2 regions of the Leucobacter triazinivorans genome follow, and region 2 is predicted to be linked to the other one. Evidence: riboswitches for the same ligand, from Rfam matches in the RefSeq annotation. Region 2 holds a riboswitch; the other holds the start of a gene.
What was found. Region 2 has a riboswitch for thiamine pyrophosphate ahead of EVS81_RS14355 (ABC transporter substrate-binding protein). Riboswitches for the same ligand answer to the same signal wherever they lie in the genome.
Positions count from the first base shown of each region.

Region 1: another riboswitch for thiamine pyrophosphate. It lies ahead of EVS81_RS03620 (thiamine ABC transporter substrate-binding protein); the one in region 2 lies ahead of EVS81_RS14355 (ABC transporter substrate-binding protein).

Region 1 is NZ_CP035806.1:791,076-799,227, reverse strand. It holds gene EVS81_RS03640 (epimerase) at 1-661, opposite strand, end outside; gene EVS81_RS03635 (molybdopterin-dependent oxidoreductase) at 759-2,270, opposite strand; gene EVS81_RS03630 (hypothetical protein) at 2,325-3,374, shown strand; gene EVS81_RS03625 (cell division protein PerM) at 3,457-5,172, shown strand; TPP riboswitch at 5,179-5,288, shown strand; gene EVS81_RS03620 (thiamine ABC transporter substrate-binding protein) at 5,282-6,433, shown strand; gene EVS81_RS03615 (ABC transporter permease) at 6,434-8,104, shown strand; gene EVS81_RS03610 (nucleoside/nucleotide kinase family protein) at 8,104-8,152, shown strand, end outside.
Region 2 is NZ_CP035806.1:3,174,851-3,183,002, forward strand. It holds gene EVS81_RS14320 (FAD-dependent oxidoreductase) at 1-768, opposite strand, end outside; gene EVS81_RS14325 (methyltransferase domain-containing protein) at 765-1,454, opposite strand; gene EVS81_RS14330 (type III polyketide synthase) at 1,508-2,722, opposite strand; gene EVS81_RS14335 (DUF4383 domain-containing protein) at 2,983-3,399, shown strand; gene EVS81_RS14340 (hypothetical protein) at 3,396-3,980, shown strand; gene EVS81_RS14345 (NtaA/DmoA family FMN-dependent monooxygenase) at 4,145-5,455, opposite strand; gene EVS81_RS14350 (Ykof family thiamine-binding protein) at 5,491-6,150, opposite strand; TPP riboswitch at 6,314-6,423, shown strand; gene EVS81_RS14355 (ABC transporter substrate-binding protein) at 6,455-7,555, shown strand; gene EVS81_RS14360 (ABC transporter permease) at 7,591-8,152, shown strand, end outside.

The sequences.
Region 1 (8,152 bases), 1.1 Mb from region 2:
TGAAGCGCTGCCTGCCCCGGCCAGAACCCCGCAGGTGGAGCGTTCCGGCCTCGCGCCGGGACCGGGTCGTCGGCCACCACCCGTCGACCTGCGGCCCGCCGAGACCCAGGCGCGCGAGCCGGCGGATCGGGGCCAGCACGCCGCCGTGCCCCAGCACGATCGCGGTCCGCAGCGCCACCCGGCGCGTCGCGGGCAGCTCGTCGGCGAAGAGCGCGCACTCCCAGGCCTTCGCGACCTCGACGGAGAAGCCGCTGCCGATCTCTCCGCCCTGCTCCGTCATCGGCCGGTCCTCGGCATGCCGGTAGATCGTCGCGGTGGCGGCGTTGACCCACAGCGCAGGCGGCGTCGCGGCGGCCGCGATCGCCCGGGACAGCGCCGCGGTGGTGTCGAGCCGGGAGCGGAAGATCTCGGCTCGGTTCGCCGGGGTGTACCGGCAGTTCACGCTCTTGCCCGCGAGACCGACGACCAGCGCAGCGCCGTCGACCGCGGCGGCGATCCCGTGCGCGTCGTCCCAGCGCAGATCCGCTCCGGATCGCCCGATCGTCACCACCTCGCGCCCGGCGGCCCGTGAGCGCTCGGCGAGGTATCGGCCCATGAAACCGCCCGCACCTCCGATCACGATCCGGCCGCGCGTCGAGTGGTCCTGGGCATCCGAGGTCATGAGGCCAGCCTAGGGGTGCGATCCCGCCCGGGCTGCTCGGCGGGCTCGGATCCGGATCCGTGGTCACCGATCCCGGGGGCTCGCCCGCTGGGAGCCGTTACGCAGCGGTGACGCGCACGGTGTGCCAGCCGGTCGCACCGTCGGGTGCGACCGGAGACCGGGCCTCGGTCTGCACCTCGCCCGCCGCGCTGCGCGCCCGGCAGGTGAGCTCGTGCTCGCCGGGGCCGAGATCCACGCGGAGCATCCACTGCACCCACGTGTCATCAGATATCGCGGACGCGAGGTCCGTCGGCCGCCAAGGGCCGCCGTCGACGCGGACCTCCACACCGTCGATGCCGACGTGCGGCTGCCAGGCCACACCCGCGACGACGGTCTCCCCGGCGGGGACCTCCCGCCCGCGCGGCACGTCGATGCGCGACTGCAGCTTGATCGGACCGCGGGCCGACCAGCCGCGATCCGTCCAGTACGCCGTGGCCCGGTCGAAACGGGTGACCTCGAGCTCCACGACCCACTTCGTGGCCGAGACGTAGCCGTACAGGCCGGGCACGACCAGCCGCGCCGGGAACCCGTGCTCGAGGGGCAGCGGCTCGCCGTTCATGCCGATGGCGAGGATCGCGTTGCGCTCGTCGACCAGCGCCTCGAGCGGCGTGCCCGCGGTGAATCCGCCCTGCGCGCGGGAGAGCACCATGTCGGCCTCCGGCCTCACGCCGGCGCGGGCGAGCAGGTGCCGGATCGGGTACCCCAGCCAGACGGCCGTGCCGACCAGATCTCCTCCGACCTCGTTCGACACGCAGCTGAGCGTGGTCACGGACTCCTCGAGCGGAAGTGCGAGCAGCTCGTCCCAGGTGAGCACCACCTCGCGATCGACGAGTCCGTGGATGCGCAGCTCCCACTCCGACGGGTCGAGCTGCGGCACGATGAGCGCGGTGTCGATGCGGTAGAACTCGGGGTTCGGCGTGATGACCGGCTCGAGCCCCGGCACGGCGAGCTCGGCGCCCGCCGGCACCGCCGCGACGGCGGTCGCGGCCGGCAGGCGCAGTGCGCGGCGGATGGCGCGCACGGAACGGTCGGCCGTCCGCCCCAGAGTCGAGGCGACGACGGCCGCAGCGCCCAGGACCGCCGCGGAGCCGCTCGCCACGAGGAAGCCGCGGCGCGACACGGGTCCTGAGCCGCCGCGCGCACGCGGCCGGACGAACACGTGGATGCAGAGGATCCCGGTGGCTGCCGCGAGGATCGACGGGACCGCGGCGAGCGGGTCGGGCTGATCCCGGGTGAGGCTCGCCAGCAGTCCGAGTGCCCCGATCGACCCGACGAGCACGGCGCCCCAGGGCGGCCGTGCGCGCTGCAGGATGCCCGCCGCCGCGCCCAGAGCGGCGAGCGCGAGGCCGATCAGCGCGAGCAGGGCGAGCTTGTCTGCGGTGCCGAACAGCGCGATGACGAGATCCTTCGCCCACGCCGGAGCAAGATCGATGATCGCCGAGCCGATGGTCGCCACCGGGCTCGAGGCCGGAGCCAGCACCAGGGCGGCGACCTCGCCGGCCCCGGTGGCCGCGATGGCGGCCGAGATCCCCGCCCAGGCAGCGGCGCCGGTGCTCATCCGCTCCGTCATGCTCCGAGGATACGCCGCCGCTCGCGACGCCGGAAGGCTCGTAGACTGGGAGTCATGACTGCACCCCAGGGAGCGCACCTCGTCGGCAGCATCAACTTCGACGATGCCGAGACGACCATCCGCACCGCCGCCGAGCACCTCGGAGACCGACTCAAGCGCATCCCCGACGGCGAGGTGGGCGAGCGATTCCACTGGATCGTCTTCCAGGCCGATCGTCTGGGGCAGGCCGCCGGCATCGAGCGCGTGGGCGACACCCCGATCCCGCTGCGCACGCTCGACATGCGCCCGGTGCGCATCGCCGACGGAGTGCGGGCCGAGGATCTCGAGCTGCCGCCGCTCGGCTACGCCGACGCGGCGCTCGACTCCTGGGAGGTGTTCTCCCGGCTGAAGGCGGCGGGCGCCGTGCCCGCGGCGACGCGCTTCCAGGTCTCTCTGCCCACGCCGCTCGGAGTGGTGGGGAGCTTCGTCGCCGCGGCCGACCGCGCGGCGTTCGAACCCGTCTACGAGGCGGCGCTCGCCGCCGAGCTGGAGCGGATCCTCGCCGCGATCCCGCACGACGAACTGGCGATCCAGTGGGATGCGGCCCTGGAGTTCGCGATGCTCGAGGGGCTGCGGGGCTACACTGGCGAGCCCTACGAGTGGTTCGACGACGTGTGGGCCGGCACGAGCGAGCGGCTCGCGCGGCAGATCGACCGGGTGCCCGGCGACGTCGAGGTCGGGGTGCACCTCTGCTACGGCGACGTGGCCGAGAAGCACTTCGTCGAGCCGGCCGACACCGCCAACCTCGTGCGCTTCGCGAACCTCGCGGTCGCCGCTGCCGCACGCCCGCTGACCTGGGTGCACCTGCCCGTGCCGATCGAGCGCGACGACGACGCCTACTTCGCGCCGCTGGAAGAGCTGCGCATCCCGGAGACGACGGAGCTCTACCTCGGGCTCGTGCATCGGGAGGACGGCGCTGCGGGAGCGGGCCGACGAATCGCCGCGGCCGAGCGGCACGTCCACCGCCCATTCGGCGTCGCTACCGAGTGCGGCTTCGGCCGTGCGCCCGAGGGCGCGGCGGTTCCGCTCTTCGAAACCCACCGCGCCGTCGCCGCCGCCTGGTGACGGCCGGCGCCGGTTCGCGCGCCGTCGCTCGGCGCGTTCCGCACGAGACGTCTCCCAACGCCGCAGAGTAAGCTTCTGGTCGATGAGATCCATAGTGACGGCGGCGATCGCGGCGATCGAGGCGGCTGCCGTCGGGCTCGCCGGGCTCGTGATCGTCGCCGTACCGGCCCTGCTGCTGTGGGTCGTGACGTTCGAGCTCGCAGCCGAGCCGTCGACGGTGCTCTCCGCCATCGGCGGAATCTGGTTGCTCGCGCACTGGGTGCCGATGGGCTTCCAGCTCGACCCCGAGACGGCGCTGGGCCTGGGACAGCCGCCCGAGGATCTGAGCTTCGCGCTCTCGCTGGCGCCGCTCGGCCTCACCCTCATCACGGTGCTGCTCGCCGCCCGCGCCGGTTGGCGTTTCGGGGGTCGCGGGGGCACCGGAGCCGCCGGCGTGCTCGGCGGAGCCCTGGGATTCGGTGCCATCGGCCTGCTGGTGGTGTCGGTGGTCTCGCCGAGCACGGCGTGGCCGGGCTGGCTCGTGACGCTGGTGATCGCGTCGGTCTACGGAGCGGTCGCGGCGGTCGCGTTCGTCGCCCGTGCCGCGCGCGACGACCACGCGTGGTGGACCTCGGTGCTGCGTGCGGTGCAGCGCGGATCGGCGTTTCTCGGCTGGGGCGACGCGGCGACGCTCCCCGCCCGCGCCGCGCAGACCGTGCTGCTCGCCATCGCCCTGCTCGCCGCGGCGATCGGAGTCGCTGCGCTCGCGCTCGCCGTCGCCCTCGTCGTCGGCTATCCCGAGATCATCGGACTCACCCAGAGCCTGCAGCTCGACCCGCTGGGATCGGTGCTGCTCTTCCTGATCCAACTCGCACTGGTGCCGGTGGCGGTCGCGTGGGCGCTCGCCTGGCTGACCGGCGCCGGCTTCTCCGTGGGGGCGGGAAGCTCGGTCACTCCGTTCGAGACGCTGCTCGGACCGATGCCGGCGCTCCCGCTCTTCGGGGCGATCCCGCAGGGATGGGACGCACTCGGGGCGCTGGCACCGGCGCTGCTCGTACTGACAGGCCTGGGGGTCGGGATCCTCGCCTCGCGCCGACCCGAGGCGCGCCGAGCCCCGTGGAGCGCCGCCCTCGTGATCCCGGTCGTCGCCGCGGCGATCGCGGGGCTCGCGATCGCGGGTCTCTGCGCGCTGGCGAGCGGATCCCTGGGGCCCGGGCGTCTCGCGGAGGCCGGAGTGCACCCGTGGCGCACGGGAGGACTCGCCGCGGCCGAGCTCGGGATCGGCCTGGTGCTCGGCGTGGTGGCGGGCAGGGTGGACTACGCGCGGATCCGCACCGCGATGTCGCGCGGCGTGCCGGGTGCGGAGATGTTCGAGCGCGTGCGGGGCCGGCGCGATCCGCATGCCCGGGAGGCGGCCGGACAGGAGACCTCGCCGCTCGACGACGCGCTCGAGACGGTGCCGCTCGACGACGCTCTGGAGACGGTGCCGCTCGACGACGCGATCCGCGATGCGCGGGATTCCACCGGCGTCGACCCCGGCCCCGGCGTCTCCGACGGAGCCGATCGCGACGCGCGGGGTGCGGCGCCCGAAGCACCAGCTGCCGAGGAGCCCGACCGGAGCGATGCTTCGGGCGACGGCTCGGGCGGCTCGGGCGGCTCGGACGTCACTGCCGCGCCGGGGGAGCCCCGAAAGCCCAAGGATCCCGAGGAGGACGAGCTGCTGCGCGCGTTCGCGTGGGATCGCGATGACGTCGGCGGCGACCGCGACACCGCCCGCGCCCGGCGCACCGGTTGGCGCTGGCCGCGCAGGAGCGACTAATCTGGAGGGGCAATCCACGGGAGTCCGCACGCGGCGGGCTGAGAGGGAGCACGCGAGCTCCGACCGTTCAACCTGATCTGGTTCATGCCAGCGGAGGAAGGAAGCCTCGATGACGTCTGCACGCTTCTCGAAGAGTCTCGGATACCGGGCGGCGCCGCCGGCCGTCGCGCTCGCCGTCGCAGGGGGGCTCGCACTCGCGGGCTGCGCGGCGACACCGTCCGACGGGCCCGGCCAGGCCGGCGGGGACGCCGCCGGCACCGTCACCCTCGCCGTGCACGACTCGTTTCCCAACGAGGCGTTCGCGGAGGCCGCGAGCGAGGCGACGGGCTACGAGGTCGAAGTGGTCTCGGCGGGAGACGGCGGCGAGCTGACCAACACGCTCGTGCTCACGAAGGGGGCGCCCATCGCCGACGCCTTCTTCGGCGTCGACACCATCTTCGCGTCGCGCATCGTCGAGAACGACGTCGTCGTGCCGCACCGTCCCGTCGGCTTCCCCGAGAGCGGGAACGACTACGCGATCCTCGATCCCGAGGCGGAGGCGGAGGCCTCCGCTGACGCGGGCGGCGCAGGCGAGACGCCGTTCGCACTCGTGCCGGTCGATCTCGGGGCGGTCTGCATCAACGTCGACAGCGACTGGTTCGCCGCCGAGGGCGTCGCCGAGCCCCGGAGCTACGAGGATCTCGCAGATCCCGCGTACCGTGACCTGACCGTGCTGCTGGATCCGACCGCCTCGTCGACCGGGGCCTCGTTCCTCGTCGGCACGGTCGCGGAGTTCGGCGAGGACGGGTTCGCCGACTACTGGTCGCGTCTCGCGGACAACGGCGCGCGGATCGAGCAGGGGTGGAGCGATGCCTACTATGGCCAGTTCACCCAGGGCGGAGAGGGCGGCACCCGGCCGATCGTGCTCTCGTACGCGTCCTCCCCGGCGTTCACCGTGTCCGAGGACGGGTCCGCGTCGTCGACGAAGGCGCTGCTCGACACCTGCACGCGCCAGGTCGAGTACGCGGGTGTGCTCGCCGGCGCGGCCAACGAGGCGGGTGCGAGGGCGGTGGTCGACTACCTCGTCTCGTCCGAGTTCCAGCAGACGATCCCCGACGCTATGTACATGACGCCCGTCGACGACTCGATCGAAATGCCGGAGGCCTGGGCGCGCTTCGCCCCCGAGCCCGGGCCCGACCAGACCCACGACCTGCCCGCAGCGGACATCGAGCGCGGCCGCGAGGGCTGGCTGAAGACCCTGAGCGAGCAGATCGGGCTCTAGGTGCACCGCGGGAGCGCGTGGGGCGTCGCCGCCTGGACCCTGGCCGCGGCGATCCCGCTCGCGTTCCTCGCCGTCTTCTTCCTGTGGCCGGTCGCGTCGCTCGTTGCCACGGGATTCGTCGACGACGGGCGCTTCGATCCGAGCGGGATCCCCGAAGTCTTCGCTGCCCCGCGCACCTGGCGGGTCATCGGACAGACGCTGGCCCAGGCGGGCCTTGCGACGCTGCTCTCCATCGCGCTCGGTCTTCCGGCCGCCTACGTGCTCTACCGGCTCGATTTTCCGGGCAGGACCGCGCTGCGCGGGCTGCTGACCGTGCCGTTCGTGCTGCCGACCGTGGTGGTGGGGGTCGCTTTCTCCGCGCTGCTCGGGCCCGGCGGACCGCTCGCGCCGCTGGGGCTGGAGCGCAGCATGACCGTCATCGTCGCCGCGCTCGCGTTCTTCAACGTGACCGTCGTCGCGCGGACGGTCGGCAGTTTCTGGGCCAGGCTCGACCGCAGTTCGGAGCTCGCCGCCCGCGTGCTCGGCGCGGGCCGGGTGCGCGCCTGGGTCACCGCGACGCTGCCCGCGCTGACACCGGCGATCGCCTCCGCTGCGTCGCTGGTGTTCCTCTTTAGCTCGACCTCGTTCGGGATCGTGCTCATCCTCGGCGGCCGCGAGTTCTCCAACGTCGAGACGGAGATCTACCGGCTCACAGTGCAGTTCCTCGACCTGCGCAGCGCTGCCGTGCTCTCGCTCGCGCAGTTCGCCATTGTCGGCGCGAGTCTCGTCGTCTCGGCGCGACTGCGCCGATCGGGGGAGCGCGCGGTCGAGCTGCGCGAGGAGACCGATCGCGCCGCTCGGCCGGGGCGCGGAGACCTCCCCGTGCTGCTCGTGTTCGGGGCGACGACGCTGCTGCTGCACGCGGCCCCCGTACTCGCCCTCATCGCACGGTCCCTGCGCGATCGCGACGGCGCGTGGTCGCTCGCCAACTACGCCGCCCTCGTGCGGCCGCCGGAGGAGTGGCCCCTCGACGGCTCCGTGCTCGAAGCCATCGGGCTGTCGTTCCGCCTGGCGGTCGCCGCGGCGGCGATCGCGATGGTGCTCGGGATCCTCATCGCACTCGTGCTCTCGCGGCGGCCGGCGTCCGCGACCCTCAGGCGGAGCCTCGCGGTCTTCGACGGCCTCGTGATGCTGCCGCTCGGGGTATCGGCGGTCACCCTCGGATTCGGGCTGCTGCTCACCATGCACCGTCCGCTCGGCATCGGATTCGATCTGCGCACCTCGGTCGTGCTGATCCCGATCGCGCAGGCGCTCGTATCGCTGCCGCTCGTGGTGCGCACGCTGCTGCCCGTGCTGCGCGGCATCGACCCGCAGTTGCGCTTCGCCGCGGGGGTGCTCGGGGCGAGGCCGTTCGCGGTGCTGCGCACGATCGACCTGCCCATGCTCGGCCGATCGGCCGGGCTGGCGCTGGGCTTCGCGTTCGCCGTGTCGCTCGGGGAGTTCGGTGCCACCTCGTTCCTCGTGCGCCCCGGCGCGCAGACCCTCCCCGTGGTGGTGGCCGAGCTGATCGGGCATCAGGCTCCGGGCAGCTACGGAGCCGGCCTGGCCGGAGCGGTGGTGCTCGCGGTGATCACCGCTGCGGTCATGCTGCTTGCCGAGCGGCTGCGCGTCGACGGTAAGGTTGAGTTCTGATGCCTGGGTACGACCTCGAAGTCCTCGACGCGATGCTGATCGACGGCC
Region 2 (8,152 bases):
CGCTAAGCCGACGTCGCCCGTGCGCTCGGTGACCGCCCGGCGGAGACGGTCCGCGTGCTGCTCGTGCGAGACCGCTGTGCGCGAGGAGTCCGCGCCCCCGGCGTCCCAGGCGACGAGCCGCCGGCCGCCCCCCGGCAACGGGAACGACTCCAGCACGCCGTGCGCGTCGAGCGTGACGATCGCGGTGTCGGCCGGCTGCCCCGGGGCGTCGGCGAGGTCGGCCATGAGGTAGCGGTCGGCGCAGGCGCGCGCGGACCCGCTCAGACGGGGGAGCACGAGCCCTCGCCCGGCGGCGCCGGCGGCCACGACGACCGCGCGTGCGCGCACCTCGGTGTCTTCCGTCCCGACCCGGGCCCGGAGGAGCGCGCCTCCGGGCTGCTCGACGACCCCCAGCACCTCGGCGCCGCGCATCGGCTCCGGGGATCCCGCGCTCACGGCCGCCTCCGTCACGGCCTGCGGAACCGCCGCGACGAAGGGGAACGGGCCGCCGAGCCGGTCGAAGCGCACCTCGCCGATCGCACGCCCTCCCGAGCGCGCGATCCCGCGCGGAATCCGGGCGGCCTCGGCGAGGATGCGCTCGGCGGCTCCCGATGGCGCGAGCGCCGCCAGCGCGGGCGGATGCACGCCGATTGCGCGGGTGCCCGGCTCGGGAGCGCTGCGGCGCTCGAGCACCACGACGTCGACGCCCCGGCGCGCGAGCTCGGCGGCCAGGCAGAGTCCGGTCGGGCCGGCGCCCACGACGGCGACCTCGTGCGTCGCGGCCCTCACGCGGGCGCCTCCTCGTCGGGCCGCACCCCGAAACGCCAGGTCCGGTGCACCGCGAGCAGGCGGAACGCAGCCGGCTGCTCGGCCAGCCAGCCGCGCGGCAGCCGCGCGGCGAGCTCGTCGCGGGTGTAGCTGCGCCGGATGCTGCGCAGGCCGTCGACCCGCAGGAAGGTCCCCGGAGCGATCGGCGCCGCGCACACGGCGAACGCCGCATAGGCGAGCCGGCTGCGCGCGATGTCGGAGTGCACGCACACCCGCGTCGCGAGAGTCTGCGAATCGGCGAGCACCGCCTCCAGCGACACCGCGTCCAGGTGATGGAGCAGGTGGTTCGAGACGACCGCGTCGAACCGCTCTCCCGCGGCCACCAGCTCGCCGCTGGCGGCCGCGCGGAATGAGACGCCGTCGACGGGCGCGCCGCTGCTCGCCGCCGCCCAGGCGCGGGGATCCGGATCGATGCCCACGCCCTCCACTGCGAAGCCGTCGCGCCGCGCGAGCCGTACCAGCCGCCGCAGCACATCGCCGCCGCCGCACCCGATATCGAGGATGCGCACCGGGCCTGTGCTCCGCGCGAGCGCGGGCCGCACGTGGTTGCGGTAGACGCGCCCCCAGCGCGAGACGGCGCCGTTCACCGCCCAGAACCGCCGCAGCGTGCGATGCAGGCGCACCGGGTCGCAGTTCGGATCGTCCATCACTTCGAGGAGTCGCTCGTCTCGCGCGGCGAGCGACACCCGCGACCGCGGCATCAGGCCGGTGCGGCGGCCGCGGCAGGCTCCTGCGCCGCCACGGCCGCGGTCGGCTCCGTCTCCGCCGCGACCCCGGTCGGCTCCGTCTTCGCCACGACCGCCCCCGCCGGTTCCCGTCTGCCCGCGCGCATGACGAGGCGCGCGGTTTCTACGGTGAGCCCGGGCCCGAAGCAGAGACCCGCGATGCGCGCGCCCTCGCCGAGCGACTCGTCGGCCAGGATCCGCTGCAGGATGAAGAGGATCGTCGCGCTCGACATGTTGCCGAAATCGCGCAGCACGGCGCGCGAGTGCGCCATCGCCTCGTCCGGCAGCTCGACTCCGCCCTGCACCCGGTCAAGCACGCTGCGACCGCCCGGGTGCACCGCCCACGCCTCCACGTCGGTGCGCGGATCCGCGCCGTCCAGCATCGCCTCGACGACCCCCGAGATCTCGCGTCCGATGATGCGCGGCACCTCCGCGGTGAGACGCATCTCGAATCCGCGATCGCCGATGGTCCAGTCCATGTCGCGCTCGCCCTCCGAGGTGATCGCGGTCGAGAAATCGACCGCTTCCAGGGCGGCTCTGCCGTCGCGAGGCTCGGCCGACGACACGATCGCCGCACCCGCTCCGTCGCCGAACACCGCGGACGCCACGATCTGCTCGGGGTCGCTGGACGAGCGGATGTGCAGCGAGCAGAGTTCGGCGCAGACGACCAGCACCACCGCACCGGGGCGGGCGTCGCTGATCGCGGTCGCCGTGCGCAACGCGGGGAACGCCGCGGCGCAGCCCATGAAGCCGATGTGCGTGCGCTCGGCCGTCACGGAGATGCCGAGCTGCTTCACCAGCAGATAGTCGGGGCCGGGAGCAAAGAACCCCGTGCACGACGCCGTGACGACGTGGGTGACCTCCTCGGCGACGAAGCCGGAGCGCTCGAGCGCGTCGCGGGCGGCGGCTGCGTACAGGCGCGGCGCCTCCCGGCGGTAGATGAGGTTGCGCTCACCGGTGCTTGGCGCGCTCAGCCGGGCGCCGTCCTCGGAGAACAGCGTCTCGCTCGAGCCGATCTCGCCGATCACCGAGTACCGGTTCTCGATGGCCGACTGGTCGAACGCGGCGCCGATGAGGCGGGCGGTGAGCCGGGTCACGCCGGGCTGAGCCGCGAAGAAGTCGCGGGTCTTCGGCTGCGAGAGCCGCGCAGGGGGCACGGCCGTGCCGATGGAGAGGATCTTCGTTGACATGTCCCCATGTAACCCGATCCTTCCGCTGCAGGGGGAGGGGCTTGACACGATCGTGATGGGCCGGCGCCGGGAGCAGGTGCGGGAGCGGATGCCGGATCGCTCCTGCTCGGCGGTGAACTTAGTGCACGTTCGTACTCTCCGCAAGCACCTTTCCGCTTCCGGCGACGGCGCCCACAGTGGGTTGCAGGTGCGCGGACGGCCTGGTCCGGCACCGGCGGCATCGCCGTCGCGACTGCACGTTCGATCGAAGGAGAAGCATCGTGAAGAACTCACCCAACCGAATCGTCGGCATCGTCTTCGGCGTCGTCTATCTACTCGTGGGCATTCTGGGCTTCGCGGTCACCGGCGGCGTGGGGTTCCTCGCCACGGAGGGCGGCCTGCTCATCGGCGTGTTCGAGGTGAATCCGCTGCACAACATCGTTCACCTGCTGGTCGGCGCAGCGCTGCTGGGCGGCGGGATTGCGGGCGTGGGCGCCGCGAAGGGGATCAACGGCACCGTCGGCGTGGTGTATCTGCTCGTCGGCGTGATCGGCTTCTTCATCGCCGGAACCGCCGCCAACATCCTGGCGCTCAACACGGCCGACCATATCCTCCACCTGGGCAGCGCGCTCATCCTGCTGGGCGTGAGCCTCGGCGCTGACCGCGATCGCGCGGTCGCGGCGCGACCGGCGGTGTGACGCAGACGCAGGTCCCGGTGTTGTCGAGCTGGTGCGGTTTCGCCGCCCTGGGTTCCGGGCTCATCCTCTGCGCCGTCGCGGCCGGCCTCGACCCGCCGCTCGCCGTGCCGCTCGTCGTCGCCGGTGGTGCTGAGCTGCTCTGGGGCGGGATCGCGCTGCGCCTCGGCCGCGTCCCCGCGCCGCGGGCAGTGCTCTGGGCGACCGCCGCCGTCGCAGCGGCGGCGGTCGTGCTGCTGTTCCAGGGGCTCGTCGGGATCCTCCCGGCGCTCGCGCTGCTCGCGCTGCACTGGTCCGCGGCCATGGCCGCGGTGGCGGTCCTGCGCCGGCGGGCCGGTACCCTTGCCGCGCGCGGCCCGCGGGATGACGACCCGGTCGGCGAGCACGGGCGCGCTGCGGGAGTGCGGGCGCTCCGGGGCGGGTGGAATCGTGGGCCGGCAGCGTTCGTCGTGATCCTGGCCGCGCAGGCGATGCTGGTCGCGGCGATCACCACCCCGGCGCTGGCCCACACCGCGCCGGGGGCATCGGCGGTGCCGCACGGCACCCTGCACGGCACCCTGCACGGCGCCCCCCACGCGCACTGACTGGCGAAACCGACCCCGTTGCTCGAACACGAGGCTTCCAGCGTGGATATTTCGCGCGGAATGGAACAAACGGCGCGGTTTCGAGCAGGGAGCGGGCGGGAGCGTGCGGGAGCGGCACGGAGCGGGCGGCGGGCGCGCGCGGCCGCCCGCGCGTCACCCGCGCGTCACCCGCGCAGGTGCTCCCGCAGAGTTGCCCCGGAGTACTCCGTGCGAAACACGCCGCGTCGCTGCAGTTCGGGCACCACCCCGGCGACGAAGTCTTCGAACGACGAGTGGTAGAGCGCGGGGAAGACGACGAAGCCGTCGGCCGCCTCGCCGCGGAACAGGTGCTCGAGGTGCTCGGCCACCGTCGCGGGGGATCCCACCACCTGCGGGTGCAGCTGGTTGAGCGCCTGTTCGACCGCCAGCTCGGCCACGGTGAAGCCGCGCCGCGCGCTCACCGACGCCAGCATGTCCTCGAAGCCGACGCTGCCCGTCGCACCGCGGTGCGCGGCGAGCGCGTCGACGGCCGGGGCGTCGGGATCCAGCTCGTCGGCGTGCAGCAGTCGAGCCAGCTTGGTCAGCGCCGCGGGCAGGTCGATGCGCTCCCGCAGTGCGCGCAGCTTCGCCTGCGCGTCGGCATCGGTCCACCCCACCACCGGCTGCACCCCCTGCAGCACGCGGATCGAGTCGGGATCCCGGTCGTGGTCGATCCGCGCGCGATCGCGCAGTTCCCGCCGCAACTCGCGCATTCCCTCCTCGGTGTCTCCGATCGCGAAGACCACCTCGGCCCAGCGCGCCGCGAACGCCCGCCCGCGCGGCGACGACCCGGCCTGCATCAGCACCGGGTGCCCCTGCGGGCTGCGGGGAAGCGTGAGCGGTCCGCGGGACAGCCCGCCGGGTACGCGGTGCACGCGCTTCGGGTCGGCGAACAGTCCCGACTCCCGGTCGTGCACGAGCGCGCCGGGCTCCCACGAGCGCCACAGGTCGAGCACCGTCTGCACGACCGCGTCGGCGCGGTCGTAGCGCTCTCCCGGCGGGTCGATGCGATCGCGACCCATGTTGCGCGCCTCGGCATCGGTGGTCGAGGTGACGATGTTCCAGGCAGCCCGTCCGCCGGAGAGGTGGTCGACGGAGAGCAGTTGGCGAGCGATCGCGTACGGCGGCACGAAGCTCGTCGACACCGTGGCTCCGAGGCCGATGCGGCTCGTTGCTCCCGCGGCCAGCGAGACGACGGTGATCGGATCGAGGTAGATACTGCCCTTGCCGGCCGTGCGCAGCGTGGTGGCGTAGTCGCCGTCGCCATCTTCGGGCACCGCGAGGGCGTCGGCGAAGAACGCCATGTCGAAGAGCCCGCGCTCGAGGGTGCGCGCCAGGTCCGCGTGGAAGCGTCCGCTCAGCCAGTCCGCTCGTCCCAGCGGATCCCGCCAGTTCTCGGCATACTGGCTCGTGGGTGGATTCACCATGCCCACGAGGTGCATCTGTCTCGACGTCATCGCGGATCCCTCGTCCCGTTCGTGCAGCGCATCGATCAGTCCCGCAGGGGCGACGGGCTGTTGATCGAGACCGTGAGGTGCGTCACCACGTGCTGCACGCTCTCGCCGACGCCGATCCACGCGTTCGCCGCGGTCTGCAGCACAGCGGCGAGGTCTCCATCGAGCCGGGTCGCGTAGTGGTCGGAACCCGAGTAGACGCCCGCGGATCTCGCCTGCTCGATCGCCGCGTAGATGGGAGCCATGTGGTCGGCGGGGGCATCGGCCGGGCCGCCGCCACCGGCCGATCCGCCGCCGTGCCGCGCTCCGCAGCCTCGCCCGGTGCCGCCGTCGAGCAGCGGGTACAGCGACCAGTGGGCCCGGGCGCGCACCCCGGTGCCGGCGAGCGACACGGGATCCGCGCCGAGTGCCGCGACGCCCGCGGGGAGCGCGCACTGCAGCTCGCCCGGGCAGCCCCGCGAGAGCAGGATCGACGCCGAGAGGTGCGCTCCGCTGCGCGCCGCCGCCGCGATGACGTCCCGGAGGTAGGCGAGCACCCGCTGCTCGCCGCCGGCGACGAACGTCGAGATGTCGCCGGTCTCGACGAGCAGGTCGGTCGCGTCGGCCTCGCCGAGGGCACCCAGGATGATCGCGACATAGTCGGAGTCGTAGACGGACAGCGTGAAGCGGGCGCCCACGCCGTACTGCTGCGGCGTCATCGGCGCTGTCGCGGTCTGCAACGGGCCGGGTGACGCGGGTGCGGGCGGGCGCGCCGGATCGGACGGGCGCGCCGGATCGGGCGGGAGTGCATCGTTCGACAGGGGAGTCACGCCCACCACCATAGGGGATCGCCTCGCGTGCGACGGCGGAGTGTTGCTAACATGTGGGGCACACGGGAGTCCGGTAGGCCGGGCTGAGAGGAAGGTCATCAACCTTCGACCGTCGAACCTGATCTGGATCATGCCAGCGCAGGGAGACACTCTACGAACCCGTGCCCATCCATCATCGAAGGGGCACGCTTCAATGCGCCACCACATCATCACCCATGCCCGTACCGCTCATCAGGCCGGTACCGGCGCCCTCCGCTCCGTGCTGCGGCGCGTCGTCACCGCCGGGGCCGCGATTCTCGCCGGCAGCCTCGCGCTCACCGCGTGCGCGGGGGCGGCACCCGCCGATGACGCCGCGGCGCACGACGAGCTCACGCCCGTCAGCTTCGCGCTCGACTGGGCGCCCAACACCAACCACATCGGCGTGTATGTCGCCGACGAACTCGGCTACTTCGCCGAGGTCGGGCTCGACGTCGAGATCCTGCCGTACGGCTCCACGTCGGCCGTGCAACTGGTCTCGGCGGGCGAGGCCGACTTCGGCATCGGCGGCCAGTCCGGGGTGCAGATGGCGCGCACGGCCGGGCTCGACGTGATGTCGGTGTACCGGGTCACGCAGACCGACACCGGGAGGCTGGTGACGCTGGGGGATCGCGAGGATCTCACCCGCCCGGCCGATCTCGACGGTCTCGTCTTCGGCGGCTTCGGGGCTCCGCTCTACTCGGCGCTCGCCGCGTCGACGATCCGCGGCGACGGCGGGCAGGGCGAGTTCGAGGAGGTGGTGCTCGACACCGGCGCCTACGAGGCGCTCTCGCAGGGGCGCATCGACTTCACGCTGTCGGTGTCGACGTGGGAGGATCTGCAGACGCAGATCGACGGGCACCCCTACCGCACCTTCCGCTACCAGGACTTCGGCGTGCCCGAGCAGCAGTCCACCGGCATCGTGTCGAGCGAGTCGTACCTCGAGGCGCATTCGGAGGACGCGACCGCCTTCGTGCAGGCGGTCGCCCGCGGGTACGCCTACGCCGCCGACCACCCCGAGGAGGCCGCGGATCTGCTCATCGCAGCGAACCCCGACACGCTCGGCACCGCCGAGGAGCTCGTGCACCGCAGTGCGGAGCTGATGGCGGGCGACGGGTACCTGGTGTCGGAAGAGCGGCCGATCGGGGCCGCTGATCCAGAGGCGTGGGAGGGGTTCGGCGCATTCCTGTTCGACGGCGGGTTCCTCACGGATTCCGAGGGCCGGCCGCTTGCCGAGGAGCCCGACTGGACCGAGTACTACACCGACGAGTACCTGTGACCTGCGCACGGGGCGTCGGAGCCGGGGGAGCCGCAGTGTCGCGCATCGCACGCGGCGCGGTGCCCCCGATCCTCGCGTTCCTCGTGCTGCTCGGCCTCTGGCAGGCGGTAGCGGGCGCGGGCCTCGTGCCCGCCGACATGCTGCCCGGCCCGACCCGAATCGTCTCCGCGGGGATCGGAGAGCGCGAGGCTCTGCTGCGCCACACCGTCCCGACGCTGCTCGCAACGCTGATCGGGTTCTCGCTGTCGGTCGCGGTCGCGTTTCTCACGGCGACGCTGCTCGACTTCTGGGCGCCGCTCAGGCGGGCGCTGCTGCCGCTGCTCATCGTCAGCCAGACGCTGCCGCTCATCGCCCTCGCGCCGCTCGTGGTGCTCTGGTTCGGCTTCGGGCTGCTGCCGAAGATCCTGCTCGTCGCCTTCGTCACGTTCTTCCCGATGGTCGTGGGGTTCTTGCGGGGATTCTCGTCGGCGGATCCCGAGGCCGAGCACCTGCTGCGCTCGATGGGTGCCGGGCGCTCCACGGTGTTCCGCATGATCCGTCTGCCCGCGTCCACGCCCTCCTTCTTCGCGTCGCTGCGCATCTCGATCACCTACGCGG